Regions from separate parts of the Paenibacillus sp. NPDC056579 genome, predicted to be linked through region 2. Evidence: riboswitches for the same ligand, from Rfam matches in the RefSeq annotation. Region 2 holds a riboswitch; each other region holds the start of a gene.
What was found. A riboswitch is a leader RNA that binds a small molecule or an ion and turns the genes downstream of it on or off. The one in region 2 is predicted to bind cobalamin.
Positions count from the first base shown of each region.

Region 1: it holds a riboswitch for cobalamin, as region 2 does, so the genes downstream of both, ACFQ88_RS21870 ((2Fe-2S) ferredoxin domain-containing protein) here and ACFQ88_RS18650 (LysR family transcriptional regulator) in region 2, are expected to answer to the same signal.
Region 3: it holds a riboswitch for cobalamin, as region 2 does, so the genes downstream of both, cobJ (precorrin-3B C(17)-methyltransferase) here and ACFQ88_RS18650 (LysR family transcriptional regulator) in region 2, are expected to answer to the same signal.

Region 1 is NZ_JBHTVD010000005.1:478,739-484,801, reverse strand. Features, by position in the region: gene nikB (nickel ABC transporter permease) at 1-210, opposite strand, end outside; gene ACFQ88_RS21875 (ABC transporter substrate-binding protein) at 213-1,811, opposite strand; gene ACFQ88_RS21870 ((2Fe-2S) ferredoxin domain-containing protein) at 1,856-2,248, opposite strand; cobalamin riboswitch at 2,417-2,618, opposite strand; gene ACFQ88_RS21865 (DUF1540 domain-containing protein) at 2,889-3,044, shown strand; gene ACFQ88_RS21860 (bactofilin family protein) at 3,201-3,644, opposite strand; gene ACFQ88_RS21855 (M23 family metallopeptidase) at 3,678-4,640, opposite strand; gene ACFQ88_RS21850 (ParM/StbA family protein) at 4,838-5,929, shown strand.
Region 2 is NZ_JBHTVD010000004.1:391,741-397,803, reverse strand. Features, by position in the region: gene ACFQ88_RS18665 (ABC transporter substrate-binding protein) at 1-568, opposite strand, end outside; gene ACFQ88_RS18660 (DinB family protein) at 952-1,449, shown strand; gene ACFQ88_RS18655 (VOC family protein) at 1,591-2,058, opposite strand; gene ACFQ88_RS18650 (LysR family transcriptional regulator) at 2,207-3,109, opposite strand; cobalamin riboswitch at 3,251-3,442, opposite strand; gene nrdF (class 1b ribonucleoside-diphosphate reductase subunit beta) at 3,502-4,467, opposite strand; gene nrdE (class 1b ribonucleoside-diphosphate reductase subunit alpha) at 4,498-6,063, opposite strand, start outside.
Region 3 is NZ_JBHTVD010000005.1:427,333-433,395, forward strand. Features, by position in the region: gene ACFQ88_RS21600 (metallophosphoesterase) at 1-80, opposite strand, end outside; gene ACFQ88_RS21605 (hypothetical protein) at 326-499, shown strand; gene ACFQ88_RS21610 (NAD-dependent epimerase/dehydratase family protein) at 928-1,956, shown strand; gene ACFQ88_RS21615 (hypothetical protein) at 2,180-2,374, shown strand; gene ACFQ88_RS21620 (helix-turn-helix domain-containing protein) at 2,399-2,767, opposite strand; cobalamin riboswitch at 2,974-3,179, shown strand; gene cobJ (precorrin-3B C(17)-methyltransferase) at 3,426-5,330, shown strand; gene ACFQ88_RS21630 (sirohydrochlorin chelatase) at 5,363-6,063, shown strand, end outside.

The DNA of each region.
Region 1 (6,063 bases), on a different contig from region 2:
TCGTCCGTACTGAACGGCGTACGGCGCGTTCAGCCCCAGCTGCTCCCGCATAGAGGCAATTTCCTGCTCCGTAGGCTCCCTGACTCCGCTCTGGCTCAACGCCTCGACGGCCGGATCACCGGGCGACAAGACGCTGAGAGCAAACGCTATGAGCGAGACGCCGATCAGAACGGGAATGGCGGCCACCCATCTGCGAAGGAGATATTTCATGGCTACTCAGTCCATTCCAGCTTAGACAGCGTCGTTCCGTAGATCGTCGCTTGATAGCCCTTGATTTTCTTGTTATACGCAATCAGATTCGCATCATTGAACAGAGGAATCGTCGGCAGGTCTTGAGCCGCAATCGTCTGAATTTCGTTATAGATCACTTTCCGGTCGTCCATGCTTAGCGTTGTTTTCGCCTGATTCAGCAGCTGATCGATGCGCTCGCTTTTGTAGCCGAGGCTGTAGCTTTTATTGCTTGAACCGCCGCTCGACAAATAATTCGTAAACAGCGTGAACGGATCGGCGTTCGGCAGCCCTTGCGTTGCCAGCGCCAGATCATACTCCCCTTTGGCCTGCGCCTCCTTGAATGCTGCGCCATCCAATATTTTGATTTGCACATCCAGGTTCAGCTCTTTGAGCACCGACTGCAGCAGCTCGGCCTGCGCTTTGTAAGGGTACCGGTCCAACCCGTAGGTCGGCACGATGAGATCGATCTTCTGCGTCTTGCCTCCGGTCGCTTCCGCCGCCAGCCGTTTGGCCTCGGTCGCATTCGTGACCGTTTTGATCTCCTTATAAAAAGGAGACGTCGCGTTCAAGATGTTGACCGTTTCCGTCGGGTAGCCCAAATAAAGCTCCTTCACCAGCTGCTGACGATCGATAATCATGCTGACCGCCTGACGCATGGCAGGATTGTCAAACGGCGCACGCTTGCCGTTCGGGTGAATGTAATGGGAGATCGTCGATTTGGTCACCGACACCTCAAACCGGTTATCCTTCACCAGCTCCTTGGCCAATGCCGGAGGGAGCGCCCCCAAATCCATGACGCCCATAATTTCGCCGGACTTCAAAGCGGCCAGTCTCGTGTCCGGATCGGGGATGACGCGCACGCGGATCTTTTTTGTTTTGGCTTTCTCGCCATAGTAGCCATCAAAAGCTTCCAGCAGCGCATACTGATCCTTCTGATGCTCGATCAGCTTGAACGGTCCGGTTCCTTGCGGCAGACCGTTGAAATCGCCTTTTTCATTGAAGTTCAACGGGCTGTATATCGGGCTTGCGAAGTTGACCATCGAGTACAGCAAAGCAGGCTGCGGGTTATCGAAGACGAGCTTGAAGGTCATCTCGTCAACCTTCGCCGCTTCCTTTAACCCTGGATAAGCGCTTTTGATATCCAGCGTATAGAACGGGGAGCTTTTCGGGCTAACCTGCTTGTACCGGTTGAAATTAGCAATTACGGCATCTGCGTTCAACGGCTGGCCGTCATGGAATTTCACGTTATCCTGCAGCTTGAACGTCCACTCCTTGCCGTCCGGGGACATCGTCCACGATTTGGCCAGCTTCGGAGCCGGCTGACCGTCTTCTGCCGAGGTGACCAGCGGTTCCCATACGTATAGAATCGTGCTTGTGTAATAAGCGTCTTGAGGTCCCGGCGCCAAATCCCGCGGAGCGGCAAGGACGACTTCCTCCGGATTGGCGATGGCCGTGCCTGTCTGATTCGCCGGCCTGGAAGCAGGATTCGCCGTACTGCATCCGATCAAAACTAATAAAAAGCATAATATGATTGCGGCAGCCATATAAGGCATTTTGTGTATTCTTCTGTTCATGTTCATGTATGACCCTTCTCTCTATGTATAAATAAAAATGAATGAACCGGTTAAACTGCATTGTCTTGTTTCTTCCTGGCCGCTTCCTCCCGGGTCGTTCCAGCAGCACCGAGACCGGTTGCAACAAAGACCTTATCGTACGTATATACCAGATGCTCCTCCAGTACATGTCCTTGAAGCAAATGCTCACGGACTATTCGTCTGCCCAAATCGGGAGTTATCGATTTATACCAGACCCCTTGCGGATACACCGTGACGACGCAAGCGTCCTCGCATCGGCCATTGCACCGGGTTCGTGTAGTATGAATCGAATCGTCGGCTCCCCAGGCAGCAATTTCATTACGAATGGCCAGAGTCACCTCATCGGCCTCCTTTCGGGTACAGCTGCCTCCGTTACAAATCAGTACATGATGGCTTGTCTTCGATAAATCCCATGTCGCCAATCTTGCCACTCCCTTTCTTCTTGGCTTCAAGCCTTTGCTCCAGCCGGGATGTAACGCAAAAAAGGCGTCTTTACCCAGCACAAAATAAGGTAAAGGCGCCCCATATAATCCATAAAATAAATAGACGATGGCCGTCCTTAACACCTCCCTATCTTCCGTAGGTTCGAATCAGTGCTGTCAGAACAGGCAGGTCTCCTGGCTCCGGGATCTTCGTCATTGGCGGCCTTCCCGATCTTTGAACCGTTCAAAGATCAGTGGCATAGAGTGCCGTGACTACTCCGTTACAGTGGCGGGACCGCGTCGGCTTTACACCGAACTTCCCTATTAAGCTTCAGCTAACAGCTGAAGCACCTGTTCCCATCATTTAGTTGTCATCAAACAACACTGATCATACACGATTATTCATTTTTTGTACAACTTCATTCCTTTTAATAGTAATTATTACAATTAAACAATAACGATTTATTCTTCCATTGTCAACCTTCGGGTTTCCAGTCCATTTGAAAACCACCCGAGAATAACCTGTACGCTTTGCCGGGCCTAAACTTTCCTATGCAAAAAAAGCCCGACCTGTATGGCCGGACCCGGGTATAAAAAGCTATGCGATTTGCCCATCCTAGACAGGAGGGGGGTGAGACCTATGGCAAGAGACGTATTGTGTGAAGTGAACTCCTGTAAGTACTGGGCTGCAGGAAACCAATGCAACGCTTCTTCGATTTATGTTGTCAGCCAACGCGGCAACAAAGCAAACAATTCCGAAGAAACGGACTGCAAGACGTTCGAATCGAAAATTTAAATTTTTCTTTTCCCTCGCAGAAGACAGCCTATCGATCCATAGGTTGTCTTTTTCTTTGCTCGTTAAACAGTATTGCCAATAATAATGATAATTATTATCAATTATCGATTTCCTGCCCAAAAAGGTTATCGCAAGAAAATTCCCGCTCAGCCCTAACTACATCGTAGCCATATTGCCGCCGCCATAATTCGTTTGGAACGGGTTCGACGGCATCGGCTCCTTATCCTGCTTCTCCGGCGGCGCTCCTGCGCCGTTGTCCATTTTGCTCGTGCCCTGGAATACGCCGCCTTCGTCGATGATAAGCGATTGCGCCGTCGTATTGCCATACAGCTTGCCCGTTGACCGGATCGTCAGCTTGCCCTTGCACAGCACATTTCCGTTGACGGTTCCCGCCAAAATCACGTTTCTCGCGATAACGTTCGATTTGACCACGCCATGCTCGCCGATCGTCACATCTCCCGCGCAATCTACGTCTCCGGTAATATGCCCTTCGATTCGGATACTGGCTTCGGATTTGATGCGTCCTTCAAACAAGGTACCCTCTCCGATCAAAGTATCGGTCGCTTGAATATCCCGCCCGATTTTTTTGCTTTTAAACATCATTTCGCCTCATTTCTAATTAGTATGGTCATTCTAGTTCAAATAAGGTTTAGGATCCGTGCTCTGGCCGTTCTTCAGCACCTCATAATGCAGGTGGGCCCCGGTGCTTCTTCCGGTTGATCCTACCAGGCCGATCACATCGCCTTTTTGCACTCGTTCGCCCTGCTTGACGTTGATTTTATTTAGATGCATGTACCACGTTTGCAGTCCTTTTGAATGAGTAACCACAATGTTGTTTCCATGCGAGGAATCGCTGCCTGTAGAACTGACAATCCCGTCTGCCGTAACCCGTACGGGAGTATTCATCGGTGCAGCAATGTCATAACCGCTATGGAAGCTTGGTCTGTACGTAAACGGATCCTTGCGAATCCCGAAGCCGGATGTAATATTCCTGCTGTCCACGGGCCAAATATTCGGCGTAATACGGAGCAGCTCCTGCGCCTGAACGGCCTTTGCCTTCGTATCGGTAATGCTGCCTTGAAGCTCTGCCACTTCTTGGTTCATGGAGCTCAGGTGCTGTTTCGTCTGCTCGAGCAGCGTCTTGATCTCTTCGTCGGTGACAGGACGGTTGGAGCCGCCCATCGCGTTAGAATCTACGGAGGAGGATGCGGCAGATGCGGTTGATTTGGCCGCGCCCGTGATCGTACGAACTTCGTCCTCCAGCTTGCGGATATCGTCGATTCTCCCCTTCATCTCCACCGTTTGCTGGGATAATTGGATCAGCTCGTTTTGCAGCTGTTCGATCGTATCGTTCTTCTCCTGGACCGTGGTGCTGTACACAGCCTCTTGACTGACGATGCGGCTCTGCAAGTCCGCCGTGACCCATGATGTCCTCGCATGGTTCACATACAGGACCAGCGTAACCGACAACAAGGCAATTAGTCCTGCTCCGGCACAATAAAGGAGCGCCTTTGGTACTTCAAATCGCCGGACCGCGCTGTTGGCATCGGGAATAATGACGAATGTAAACCGTTTATTGATCCGTTTGACCTTCATGTTAGCTCCTTTAAGCTTGGCACAAATTAACATTATTCGATAGAATACGATCTTATTCGTCGCATCCCGGGAAAAAACCTGCCGATGTTTTCATAAATAGTGGAAAATAGTTCTAAAGTACGAAGGGATTTTGTTGAATTAAATCGAATCATAGTACCAAAGTAATTTATTGGAGCTGACTGGAGGGAAATTCATACATGATCTTGGCCGGAATCGATATCGGCAACGATAGCATCAAGGTAGTCCTGGACGGGGTTCGCGATCCGTTAATGATCCCCAACATTGTTGCACCCGGGTATGAAAGACATATTTTGCAGGAGGAGGATTCTCCTCTGAAGGCGCTTGATGTCGTAGTGCACAGCCCACGTTTGTCAAGAAACAATCAAAGGTACTTCGTCGGCCTTCTAGCCATGGAGAACGAGGATAGCGTAGAGCTCGAGGAGACGGATAACAAAGCGGTGTCGGATCAGTCGCTGATCGTCGCAATCACCGCACTGGCTTACGCAGGCATAGCAAGCCAATCGGTAGCGAGCACCGGCTTCGGCAATACCGAGGAAGTGGAGTATGTAATAGGGACCGGGCTTCCGGTACGCACTTATTCGTATTATCACAAACAGTTCGAGGACCGTCTGGTCGGGGAGCATGAGGTCACGTTTCTGTCTACGCCTCACCTCAAAAACCGCAAGATCAAAGTATCGATCCGTAAAGCCGTCGTCTCCATCGAAGGGGCGGCCGCATTGTTTCAACTGGCAACGCACGACAATTTGCAGGTGAAGGACGAAGAGCTGTACCACGGCTGTATTGGAATTTGTGAGATGGGTGCGCTAACGACGGATTTTCCGGTTATTAACAAAATGAGCATCGATAATCAGTTCAGCACTGGAGAACAGATCGGACTGGCTACGTATCTGGACAACATTATCCGCGATGTGGAGGACCAGTACGGCTACCGGTTCCCTAGCCGCGCCAAGCTGGTGCAGCGGATCAAGCGAAACGACTTCGCGATACGCCGTATCGGTGAAGGCCAGTCGAGCATGAAGCCGGTAGTCGATATGTACTTCAGCCGGGCGGCGCACAAGATCGTCGATCTGATCAAGAAGCGCTGGAAGAAGCACCCCGACATCCAATGCTTCTATGTTGTCGGCGGCGGAGCTGCCGCGCTACGTCCTTACATTATCGACGCCGCGGGCCCGATGAAGCTGCGGTTCGTGGAGGACAGCGAGCTGCTCAATGTGCAGGGCTACTTGAAGCTCGCCCGAAGCAAAATGAATCAGAACGCGTTCGTGTAACGAGCGGTTGTCACTTCTTTCACTGCAGGTGCCTGTACCTGCAGTGATTTTGTTTTATGGATAAATTAGGCAGGAACACAAGCGACTTCCGCAATAGTACCGTATACTATCTCAGATCGTGAGAGGAGCTGATA
Region 2 (6,063 bases):
CCTCGACACGGGTCAGCTTCTGAGCGAGGACTTTCACTTGATCCCAGGTCATTTGATCGGTCGGGTAAGGGACCGAGAACTTGTCGAAAATATCCTTGTTGTAAGCCATCATATAATAATTTTCGTAAAAAGGCAGCGCATACAGCTCACCTTTTTCCCCGTAGCCTTGAATGGCGTCAATGGCTTCTTTGCGATATGTGGACAAGTCCAGCTTATGCTTGGCGGCGAATTCCCGCAGGTCAACCGCGACGTCCAATTCCTGAAAGGTAATTAAAGCGCGCAATCCTGTCATAATAATGTCCGGCATAGCGCCGGCCGTCAACAGCTCGGTCGGCCCCGTTCCTTCCCCTGGAACGACATATTCCAGTGTCAGGTTGGGAAACTTGCTCTTCACAGGCGCTGCGATATATTTCTCGAAATCCTCCTTTCCTAGTGCACCGTTGTACGCATATGCCTTTAGTGTAACTGCCTCCTGCTGCTGACGCTCTTGAACAGCTGGCGCCGGTTCCTGATTGGAACCGCTGCTGCACCCCGCGATGACTGCAATTACGCTTACAATAGAAAGCATACTTCCCCACCTAGGTTTTCCCATACTCTTCCCCCCAGAATAAAAACTGTTTCACCGCGTGTTATGCGCTTTCATGAATAGATTATCACGAAATCGCTTCCAAAGTAGGGCGATAATTGCTCTCCTTATGTGACTTCCTTGCTGAGATGAGTAAGGTCCTTCACAGAAGGAACCTGCTTGAGCCCCCAAAATCCCGCTATATCCTGACGATCGGTGCGGCTGCACTCAAGTTTCCTTTCATTTGAATAGGTCAAAATATTGCTGCGAATACACAAAAAGCCGGCTCCAGCAAGGAAGCTGCAGCTTATAATACGAACGAGACAAGCTTTCCACTCGGCCATTTTTATAGTAACCTATCCTTATAAAGGGAGGAGATGAAATTCATGGTGAAACAACTGATTGTCGGAGACGCGGTTCATGAGCTGGCTACTACGCGCCGCATCCTGGAGTGTTTGCCCGAGGAGCATATGACATGGAAACCACACATGAAATCGATGACGTTGGGCGAGCTGACTACACACTTGATCAACCTGCTGAACTGGCAAATTGCCATTTTTCATTACCCGGAATTCGATCTGTCAACCGTGCCGATTCGGCGGGAAGCTTTGGAAAGACGCGAACACGTGCTGGAGGAATTCGATACGAACATCGTCAAGCTTGAAAAGCTGCTAGCCGAATGTGACGAGAAAACGCTCGGCGAGGAATGGACCTTGCGAAACGGAGACCATATCATCCTGCGCCAACCACGGGCGATTGCGCTTCGCACCTTCGGATTAAGCCACATGGTCCACCACCGGGCGCAGCTCGGGGTTTATTTGCGGCTTCTCGATATTCCAGTGCCGGGCGTCTACGGTCCCACAGCCGACGAAGAAGGCAAATAACCAAGACAATCCAAATAGTCGTATGGTATCGGCATGAACGCCGACGCTATGCGACTATTTTCTTGAATATCTCCTCAACCAAAACAAGCGATGGATCGGTTCCATCGCCAAGCAACTGTGTTACCCGTCAGGCAAAGTCTCTTACGGCTGCCATAGCTCGAACAAATTTCCATCTGGATCGGTAAATCGGAAGTTCGGTCCGCAAGGTCTGTCTTCCGGAATCTCGCTTATTATGTTTACTCCGTTTTCCTTGAATCGATTGTACATTTCTTGAACCCGGGGAGTGATGAAACAGGCCAAGGCCTGACGTTTGCCATTGTCGAACGTAAAACCCAAGCTTCCTGCTGCTTGACTCGCCCCTCCGCCTCCTCCCATCAGGAAAATCGCTGGGACTACTTGCCGTATTCCGGGTTTTGGAAGGTTTCCGTTTTGATCAGGAAAATTCATAATACTTATTTTCATCCCGGGAGTAACTTCATTGTGATCTGAGGGCTGACATCCTAAATTCTTTTGATACCATTGAATGGACTCGTAAACATCATTCACCGGAACGTAAATACAAGTGATTCCTGTAATGTCTTCCACTTTGCTTTCAAATTTAGTTTGCAATTTCTCGTATCTCCCTTCATTAACAATAATGACTGCCCTTCTAATTTACCGCACATTTGTTCGCTTGTGAATAGAGGGAATTGATCCGTTAAATCCTTTACCATTCCGCGTACCTTATCGTGAACTGCTCCATGCAGCATCATTGAACCTACTGATAAATGGCATGCTTCAAAGCTTCAACATAAGCCGCGCCTAGCTTGGTAATAACCGTATTTTTGTGCGAAATCCAGCCGACATGAATCGTTTCCGCACAATCGAGCGGCACCGGAATGATCTCGTTGCCATTCAGATCCGCGCTTAACACACCTGTAGAAATAGTGTACCCGTTCAAGCCAATCAGCAGATTGAATAACGTCGCACGGTCATTGACACGAATGCTTTTTTTATGGGACATGGTGCTCAATATTTCTTCTGAGAAATGAAACGAGTTAAACTCACCCTGTTCAAAAGACAAATAAGGATATTGCTGCAGCTGCTCGATCGTTACAATCGATTGCCTCGCAAGAGGATTTTTGATGCTGATAAACACATGCGGAGTAGCGGTAAACAAGCTGGTAAACTGCAAATTGGCCGCTTTGAGGATCTTATTAATGACTTTCTCATTAAACTCATTCAAGTATAAAATGCCAATTTCACTGCGCATGCTTTTCACGTCTTCGATAATTTCATAGGTTTTCGTTTCACGTAACGCCATCTCATATTCATCTTGACCGTATTCCTGAACCAGACTGACAAAGGCATTGACCGCAAAGGCATAATGCTGGGTCGAGACCGAGAAATGCTGTGGAGACGGCTTCGTATTAAGGTACCGGCTCTCCAGCAATTCCGCCTGCTCAACGACTTGCCGCGCATAGCTGAGAAACTCTACCCCTTCTTTGGTGAGCGCTATGCCCTTATTGGATCTTTCAAAGATGGAAAGCTGCAGCTCCTCTTCCAGGTCCCTGATTGAATTGGAGAGACTGGGTTGAGTAATAAAAAGCCTCTTTGCGGCTTCGTTGATGGAGCCTCGGTTAGCAACTTCTATTACATATTTTAATTGTTGTAACGTCATACCGACCACTTCCCCATTGGTGTCCTTGAGAATATAAAAAAGACATCTTTACCCGAAAACTTAGGAAAGGTAAAGATGCCTGGATCGTTGAGAATCGCACGATAAGACCGTCTTAACACAATCCTATCTTCCGTAGGTAAAGCAGTGCTGTCAGAACAGGCAGGTCTCCTGGCTCTGGATTCCTCGTCATCAGCAGCCTTCCCGGTCCAGAACAGACCAGTGGCACCATTGCTAAGACTCCCCCATTACAGTGGCGGGACCGCGTCGGCGTTGCACCGAACTTCCCTATTAAGCTTTAGCTGATGCTAAAGCACCTTGTTCCCCTGATATGCAATTAGGTTGAAACAACTCTCATCATATTAAAAAAATCCATGTAGAGCAAGCCTAAAGCATCAATCCCCAAATAGGAAATCGTCATCCGTCAATGATTCTACATTTACCGTCCGGATATAGCCGTTTCCTTTCTTGGAGAAGAAATCATGCTGCTTCGTACGAGTATTGATTCCATTGAGGACAATAGGATTGATCTCCTCTTCCGGAAATAACGGTTCGAGCCCCAGGTTCATCATGGCTTTGTTGGCATTGTAACGCAAGAAGGCTTTCACTTCGTCCGTCAGCCCTACAGCGGTGTACAGCTCCTCTGTATATTGCTCTTCATTGCCGTGCAAGTACCGGAGCAGTCCCTGCAGCGTCTCATATGCAGCTTGCTGCTCGTCCTCATCCATTTGGGCGTACAGCTCTTGAGCCAGCATGCCGACGTACAAGCCGTGAATGCTCTCGTCACGCAAAATCAGGTTAATGATCTCACCGCTGCTCGTCATTTTTCCCTGTCCCGCCAAGTAAAGCGGGTAAAAGAAGCCGCTGTAGAACAGATAACTCTCGAGCAGTACGGAAGCTGCCATCGCCAAGTATAGATCTTTGCGCGAATGAATGTTGTTATAGTATTGAGATATCGTCTCTGCTTTGGTTTGCAAGAAACGGTTGTTTTCGATCCATTGAAAAATACTGTCAATCTCTTCTGTTGAAGCTAAAGTGGTAAAAATGCTGCTGTAGGACTTCGCATGGATTTGCTCCATCATTCCCATAAAGCCGAGAACAGCTTTACGCTGCAATCCGTCGACCAGCTCGAGAATCTTAGGCATTCCCACGCTGCCTTGTACGGTGTCGAGCAAAGTTAAGCCGCCAAGCACCTTCATGTACAGGTCCCGCTCCGCATCGTTCAATGTCAGCCAGGACATTTTGTCGTCCGACAACGGAATCTCCTCATCCGTCCAAAACTGCATAATATTTTGTTTCCAGAATGTATCCGTAAAATCGTCATCAGGACGGTTCCAATTCACGGCTTTCCAAACACTCATTGCTGCAACTCCCTTTCCTGCTAACTTATCTTATACGGAACAACTGATGCACTCTTCAACGGAAAGATGGTTAGTCCGAGTGTAATAAAGAGATTTCAGTCCTTTTTTCGCTGCATAAATATAGTATCTCGCAAGCTGTCTCGTCGTTACATCGCTATTCACGTGCAGGACGGTGGATATTCCTTGGTCCACGTGCGCTTGAATTTCAGCAATTAAATCCAACACTTTGAATTGATCCATTTGATAGGCCGATTTATAGAAGAAGTAGTTATCTCTGCTCAAATACGGCATCGGATAGTACGTAGTCGAATTCGCATAAGTCCGCGTTTCGATCTGCTCCACTATCGGCATAACGCTTGATGTTGCATTCTGAATATACGAAATGCTCTGTGTTGGTGCAATAGCAAGGCGATAAGCATGATATAGTCCATGGGTTTGTACGGCGTGCTTCAAGTTCGCCCAATCCAATGGAGACGGAACCGTCATATCCTTGAACAGGCTTTTTACCTTATTGGTGACGGGTCTATAATCCGTTTCTAAATAGCGATCAAAGTAGCTCCCGTTCGCATAGTCCGAAAGCTCGAATCCGGCGAACGTAACGCCGCGCTCTTTGGCAATCTCCATGCTTTGCTCCAAAGAGTAATAATTCATCATCATGAAGAAGGTCCGTGCAAAATCTTTGGCTTCTTCACTTTCATAGGAGATTTTATTTTTGGCCAGGTAGCCGTGCAGATTCATGGCGCCAAGCCCGACCGAATGCATCTCTTTGTTCGCTCTGGCAACGCCGGGAGCATTGGCGACGGTAGTCATATCGCTGACCGCTGTCAAGGCGATAATCCCTTCTTTGACGGATTCCTTCACCTTGCCGAGCTCCATCACGTTGACGATGTTCAAGGAAGCAAGATTGCAGCTTATATCGCGCCGAATCACATCCGCTTGACCGTAATCGGCGATTTTCGAAGTCTCCTGCAGCTGGAAAATTTCCGTGCAAAGGTTCGACATTTTAATCGCACCCAGCTGCTTCAAAGGGTGAGCGCGGTTCGCATTGCTTTTATTCATAATGTAAGGATAGCCCGATTCAAGCTGAATCATTGAGATCTTGATCATCATGTCGCGCGCGCTCATAACGACCTGCTTACGCACACGCTCGTCGGCCAGCAGCTGATCGTACATCACGTCAAGATCCATATCATCCAGATGCATTCCATACGCTTTATAAACGGAATAAGGAGCAAAAACATGCAGCGGTTTGTTTTCCTCCGCCAGCTGATAAAACTTGTTAGGTATGATCAGCCCGATCGATAACGTTTTGAGACGTGTTTTTTCATCGGCATTGATTTTCTTACTGTCCAGCAGCTCCATAATATCCCATCCGAAGATGTTGTAATAGGCTGCACCCGACCCTCTGCGCTGGCCCATTTGATCGGCATAGGAGAATGCATCTTCCATCAGCTTGAGCACCGGCATAATGCCTTTGGCCGCGCCTTCCACGTCCTTGATCGGTTCTCCGCGGCCGCGCAGCTTGGACAGGTTGACCGCTACACCGCCGCCGATTTTGGACAGCTGCATGCAGGTACCGAGAACATAGTTGATCGA
Region 3 (6,063 bases), on a different contig from region 2:
ATTTTCAGCCACCGGGTAGGAAGGATGAAGACGGCGTAGCCTAGGCACAGCAGGACAAGCAGGGAAGCGGCGTAGATCATAACTTCTCCTCCTTTTTTAGTGTAAAAAAGGCTCTATTCTTATGAATTGCGCTACTAACCATCTTAGCATTGTGAAAGGGCTTTACGCACCATTACCAAAGATTTATTAAAGTAAACATTTCTTTATTGTTTTCGACAGAATCCACCTTTGACAAGATACATAGTGTATCATAAAGTGGTTTAAGAAGGCAAAACAAATGTTTATAGAGAGAATATTCCATTCGGAGATAGAAGGAGAGCTAGCAATGAACACCAACAACCTGAACAAGTCACCTATTCAATTGGATATACACAAAATTTTGAAGCAGCTGAACATTAACGAGCAGAGCCTTTCTCAATTCGGTCTTCCTTCCCAACAACCGCCTAGCGAAAATGCAAGCGCATCCTCCAGTCAGAAGCTGGTGTCGAGCTTCTCTTGATATAGAATCTCCCCGTCTTATTTCGTGCTTGTTGCAAAACGTTTCACGCGGGACGGCTGAACGCATCCATGGGTGCGCTCGCTCGGCTCAGGGCTTCAGCTTGCAGCATCCTGGCTGCCGCCCGATTTGTATGCAGGCACTTCTTCCGCAGCAGTACGGCTTCCTTTTCCCTATCGTCCTAAGTAACCTGATTTAATAGAAACAGAACCTGGAAGAACAAACAGCGTAGGCTTGGAGGCGGAATGCCCGAACCGAGTCCTCGCTTATTCGGCGTTTTTGTAGGGCTACTTGACCTAGAGCCTTTTTTTGATTATTATTGATACGAAATGTATCACAATTCGACTATCGTATCTGATTACATATAGGACTGAAGTGGAGCTTGGCCAAAAAATGCTTTTGGAGACAATAAGCAAGCAGGGGGGATAAGGATGAAAGTACTAGTCACTGGCGGGGCCGGCTTCATTGGGTCCCACACCGTCGAGTACGCGAAGAAAGCGGGACTGGAAGTTATCGTAGTCGACAATTTCAGTACGGGCAAAGAGCAGTACCTGGATAAAAGCTGCAAGCTGTATAGAGTGGACGTGGCGAGCAAGGAGCTGCGGGATATTTTTGAACTGGAGAAGCCGGACTACTGTATTCACTTGGCTGAGAAAACCGATTTCGATGAAACGATGATGGTCAGGGGGCTTAGCCCTAATCTTCGCGGACTGATCTATTTGCTTGACCTCTGCAAGGAATTCAATATCAAGAAGCTGGTTTACGGTTCTTCTGCTGAAATATACGGAAACACGGAGCTTGTACCTGCGGACGAAACAGCCGCCTGCGTTCCGATGTCGGGAATAGGAATGTCCAAGCTCGCTCCTGAAGAATATATTCGGATGTACGGCGCATTATATGGCCTCAACTATACCATATTGCGTTATGCGAACGTTTACGGCTACCGCCAAAAGCGTTTCGGCTGCGGAGGCGTCATCTCGGCGTTTATGGAAACGTACGTGAACGGGGAAAGGCCGGTCATTTACGGCAAAGGGCTGCAGAGCCGGGATTTCGTATACGTAACCGATGTGGCGGAAGCCAATGTCCGGGCGATCAGCAGGGGGGACGGCGAAACGTATAATATAGGTACGGGACGATCGACCCAGATTGTGGAGCTGTTCGAACTGATGAATGAGCTTGTCAATCAGAAATTAAAGCCCCTATTTGCTCAAGCCCGGCCCGCTGACAGTACCAACGTATGCGTTACCATACAAAAGGCTGAGAAAGAGCTGGGATGGAAGCCGCAGATTCAGCTCAAGGAAGGATTGGCCCAGGTGCTTGGCGACTTTATTTATAACCGGTTCATGGATAAGCTGAACGGCGTGCAGGAGGTCGTGCCCGATATGGTGACGGCAAGCGCCCTGATCCGAAGAATGGGAGTAAAAAAGGCGGCTCGGCGGTTGAAAACGGTAACCTCGTAACAACTGAACGGCCTTTTGATAAGCGCCTATACATAATCAAAGCCTTGTCTTGGATGGACAAGGCTTTTTGCATAAATAAAGATTTGTTTATAATCACGGTTTCGACAAAATGATTGGCGCTTTAAGCGGAACGCCCCCCAGCATGTGACATTATTTTTTGAGAAGTTCCTATATAATATTGAGATATGAACGCTTATGAGACGAGATGGAGAGTGGGTTTACGATGGTAGAGCAAAAGAAGTGCATCGAAATTGACTTAATCCTGGATCAGCTCCAAATTCCCAGAGAAAAATTCGCTGCATGGAGCTCCCTTCAGCAAGCTGCTATTTCACCGGTCGAAGAGGCCTATAAAGAGGAGCAGCCTTCACTGTTTCCGATGTTTCAATGGGAGCTTGGAAAAATGGAGTATTCGAAGTAAAGTATCGATTCTAAAAAAGCGCTTTTATTTGGAAGTACGCTCATACCGGATGAATGCAATAAATCTTCGGGATTCCTCCGGCGTCAGCTCCCTGCCGTCAATGGTAAGGACAAACCTCTCCATAAGAGCTTCATCCGATAATTCCAGGTGACTGATAAATTCTTGTACATCGTTATCTATGGGATGGCTGCTGTCGTCGCTTCGGCCCATTAAAAAGTCGATGGTCACTTGAAAAAAATCGGCGAACTTCTGAATGGTTTCGTAATCCGGCTCCCTGCGGTTGTTCTCGTAATGGGAAAGTGCGGATCGGGTGATGCCTACCTTGCCGGCGAGATCTTCCTGCGTCAAGCGTTGGTCGTTGCGCAGTTTAGCAATTCTATGCCCGTATTTCATATGTAATTTCCACCTTCGCTGGTTCGGTTTGTAAGTACCTATTGGTTGGTATACTGTTCGTGAGAAAAGCTGTTCTTTGCTAGGGTTGCGGCAAAAATTAAGAACTTCGACCCAAAAGTCGAAGGAAAGCAGTACAGGGGATTGATGGTTGCCGGACCGTTATAGACAAATCTTTGTTCAGGGTGATATGATTGCTCTGGACAATCAAATACGGATACGAATGAGGTGCGGATAAGGGGAACTTTATCTGCTTAAAAGGGAAGACCGGTGCAATACCGGCACGGACCCGCCACTGTAAGGAGCGCCAATTTTGGCCAGGCAGCCGATAGCTATACCACTGGAACATACGTTCCGGGAAGGGGATCGGCGCTTTTGCTCTAAGTCAGGAGACCTGCCTATTCGAACAACACTGTTAACCTACGCGGATTTAGGGAGGTGTTAGAGATCGGCTTACCTGTTCTTGGAGATGGCACTGTTGTGCCATTTAATTTCATTGTAGGTCCGGGCTGTCAAAGCATTTCTAACACATTCTGTTGGGGATGCTTTTTTTGTTGCTCCAAAAACGTATGAAGGACGACGGACGGAGCGATTGGAAGCGAAGCTAGAGGGAAGGCAACGGGATATATATCCGTAATATATAGGGAAGGACGTGTGCAGCATGGCGGGAAAACTGCTGATCATCGGCTTCGGGCCGGGAAGCTTCGAGCATATAACGAAACGCGCGCGCGAAGCGATCGAGGAAAGTGAGGTTATTATCGGCTATAACACTTACGTGGATTTGATCCGTGGACTGTTGACCGATCAGGAGATTGTACGGACCGGGATGACGGAGGAGGTCAGCAGAGCGCAGGAAGCCGTAAGACAGGCGGAAGCGGGGAAAAAGGTCGCCGTCATCTCCAGCGGGGATGCCGGCGTGTACGGGATGGCCGGTCTAGTGTATGAAGTGCTCATGGAGAAGGGCTGGCGGCGGGAAGGCGGCGTCGAAGTCGAGATTATCCCGGGCATTTCGGCGATCAACTCTTCGGCATCGCTGCTGGGAGCTCCGGTAATGCACGATGCGTGCACGATCAGCTTAAGCGACCATCTGACCCCTTGGGAGCTAATAGCGAGACGGGTCGAGGCGGCGGCGCAGGCGGATTTCGTCATCGCCCTGTACAATCCGCGAAGCGGCAGAAGGACAAGGCAAATCGTCGAGACGCAGCGGATTCTATTGAAGTACCGTTCGGCCGAGACGCCGGTCGGTATCGTGAAGAGCGCTTATCGCGACAGGCAGCATGTGGTTCTGACGAACCTGCGCGATATGCTTGACCACGATATCGGCATGCTGACGACGGTCATTATCGGAAATGCATCGACGACGGTCTACGACGGCTTGATGATTACTCCGCGCGGGTACCAGCGCAAATATACGCTGGGAGCGGAGGTACAGCCGCTTAAGCCTCACCAGCGGCTGCAGGAGGCGGCAGAGCCTTGGGCGCTGCGCCAGTGGGAAGCCGGCGACGATGAGGACGATTGGGACGAAGAGGAGCCGGACGGTTTCGCGCCGAGCGCAGTGCGTGAAGCAGACCATGGTGGAGCGGCGGCAGCGGCGAGCGCGGTGCGCGAGGCAGAGCGAGGCGGAGCGGCGATTGCGGCGAGCGCGGTGCGTGAAGCAGAGCGAGGCGGAGCGGTGATAGCGGCGAGCGCGGTGCGTGAGGCAGAGCGAGGGGGAGCGGCGATAGCGCCGAGCGCGGTGCGTGAAGCAGAGCGAGGCGGAGCGGTGATAGCGACAAGCGCGGTGCGAGAGGCAGAGCGAGGCGGAGCGGCGAGCCCGCTGTCGCTGGCGATGGAGGCGCTGCGGCTGTCGGACCGCAGCCGTGGCGTAGAGACGGCGGACAGCTATAGCGCGCCGCCGGCCGGGGTGCTGTTCCGCCAGCAGTCGATCTTTGAGCTGGCGGTTAGTCCCGGCGTAGCCGAGAAGAAATTTACGGCACGGCAGATGCTGGCCTTGGCCGATGTCGTAGGCGACAACGGGACGATGGAATATACGCCTCATCATCAAATGATTGTTCGCGTTCCTACGGACAATCCGGACGAAATTACTTCGAAGCTCCGGCAGGAGGGCTTTCTTTTGTCGCCGATTGGCGATGTGGCGCAGGTGAAGGCTTGCGATTTTTGCAACGGTGAAAAGGGCGACGCCATTCCATACGCCGAGGAGCTGAACAAGCGGCTTGGCGGCATGAAGGTGCCGAAGGAGCTGCGGATCGGCTTGAACGGCTGCGGCATGGCATGCTACGGAGCCGTTCAGGAGGATATCGGCATCGTGTATCGCAAGGAGAAGTTCGACTTGTTCCTGGGCGGTAAAACGATTGGGCGCAACGCCCATTCGGGCCAGCCGGTAGCCGAAGGGATCGAGCCTGAACGGCTTATTGAAACTATAGAGAACATTGTGGCGCGTTACATAACCAATGGACATCCGAACGAGAGGTTCCATAAGTTTTTCAAACGGGTGAAGGAAATCGAAGGCTACAGGCATCAGGATATGCCTGCTTTTACAATAGAAAATGCGGTTTGCGGTGATTAAAGAAAAGCGATTGTTCATGGGAGGTTATATAGATGAATGCAGTATTGTTTGTAGGCCACGGCAGTAAGGATGCAGAGGGCAACGAGGAGGTCCGCGAGTTTGTCCGTACGATTGCGGCCGAGCTGGAGCAGCCGTTGGTGGAGACCTGTTTTCTCGAATTCGAATCGCCTACCATTGCGCAGGGCATCGAAAGCTGTGTGAGGAAAGGGGCGACGGAGGTTGCTGTTGTTCCTATTACGTTATTTTCCGCAGGACATGCCAAAATTCATATTCCGGCCGCCATTGACGAGGCCAAGGAGAAATATCCTTCGGTTCGTTTCAAATACGGCAGACCGATCGGAGTTCACGAGCAGGTGCTGGACATTCTCGCCTCTAGGCTGGAAACGGCCGGAGCAGCCAACGGACTGGAGCCGACGACAGGTACTGAGCTGGAGCCGGAACTCGAGCATACCGCCGTCCTTGTCGTCGGACGGGGCAGCAGCGATGCCGACGCGAACAGCGATTTGTTCAAGATTTCGCGTCTATTCTGGGAAAAGATGAAGGTGAAGTGGGTCGAGACGGCCTTTATCGGCGTTACCGCCCCGCTTGTGGATGAGGGAATCGAGCGGTGCTTGAAGCTGGGCGCGCGCAGAGTCGTAATATTGCCCTATTTCCTGTTTACGGGCGTACTGATCAAACGGATGGAGCAAATGCTCGAGCAATTCAAGGAAAAATATCCTGAGCATCAATTTGT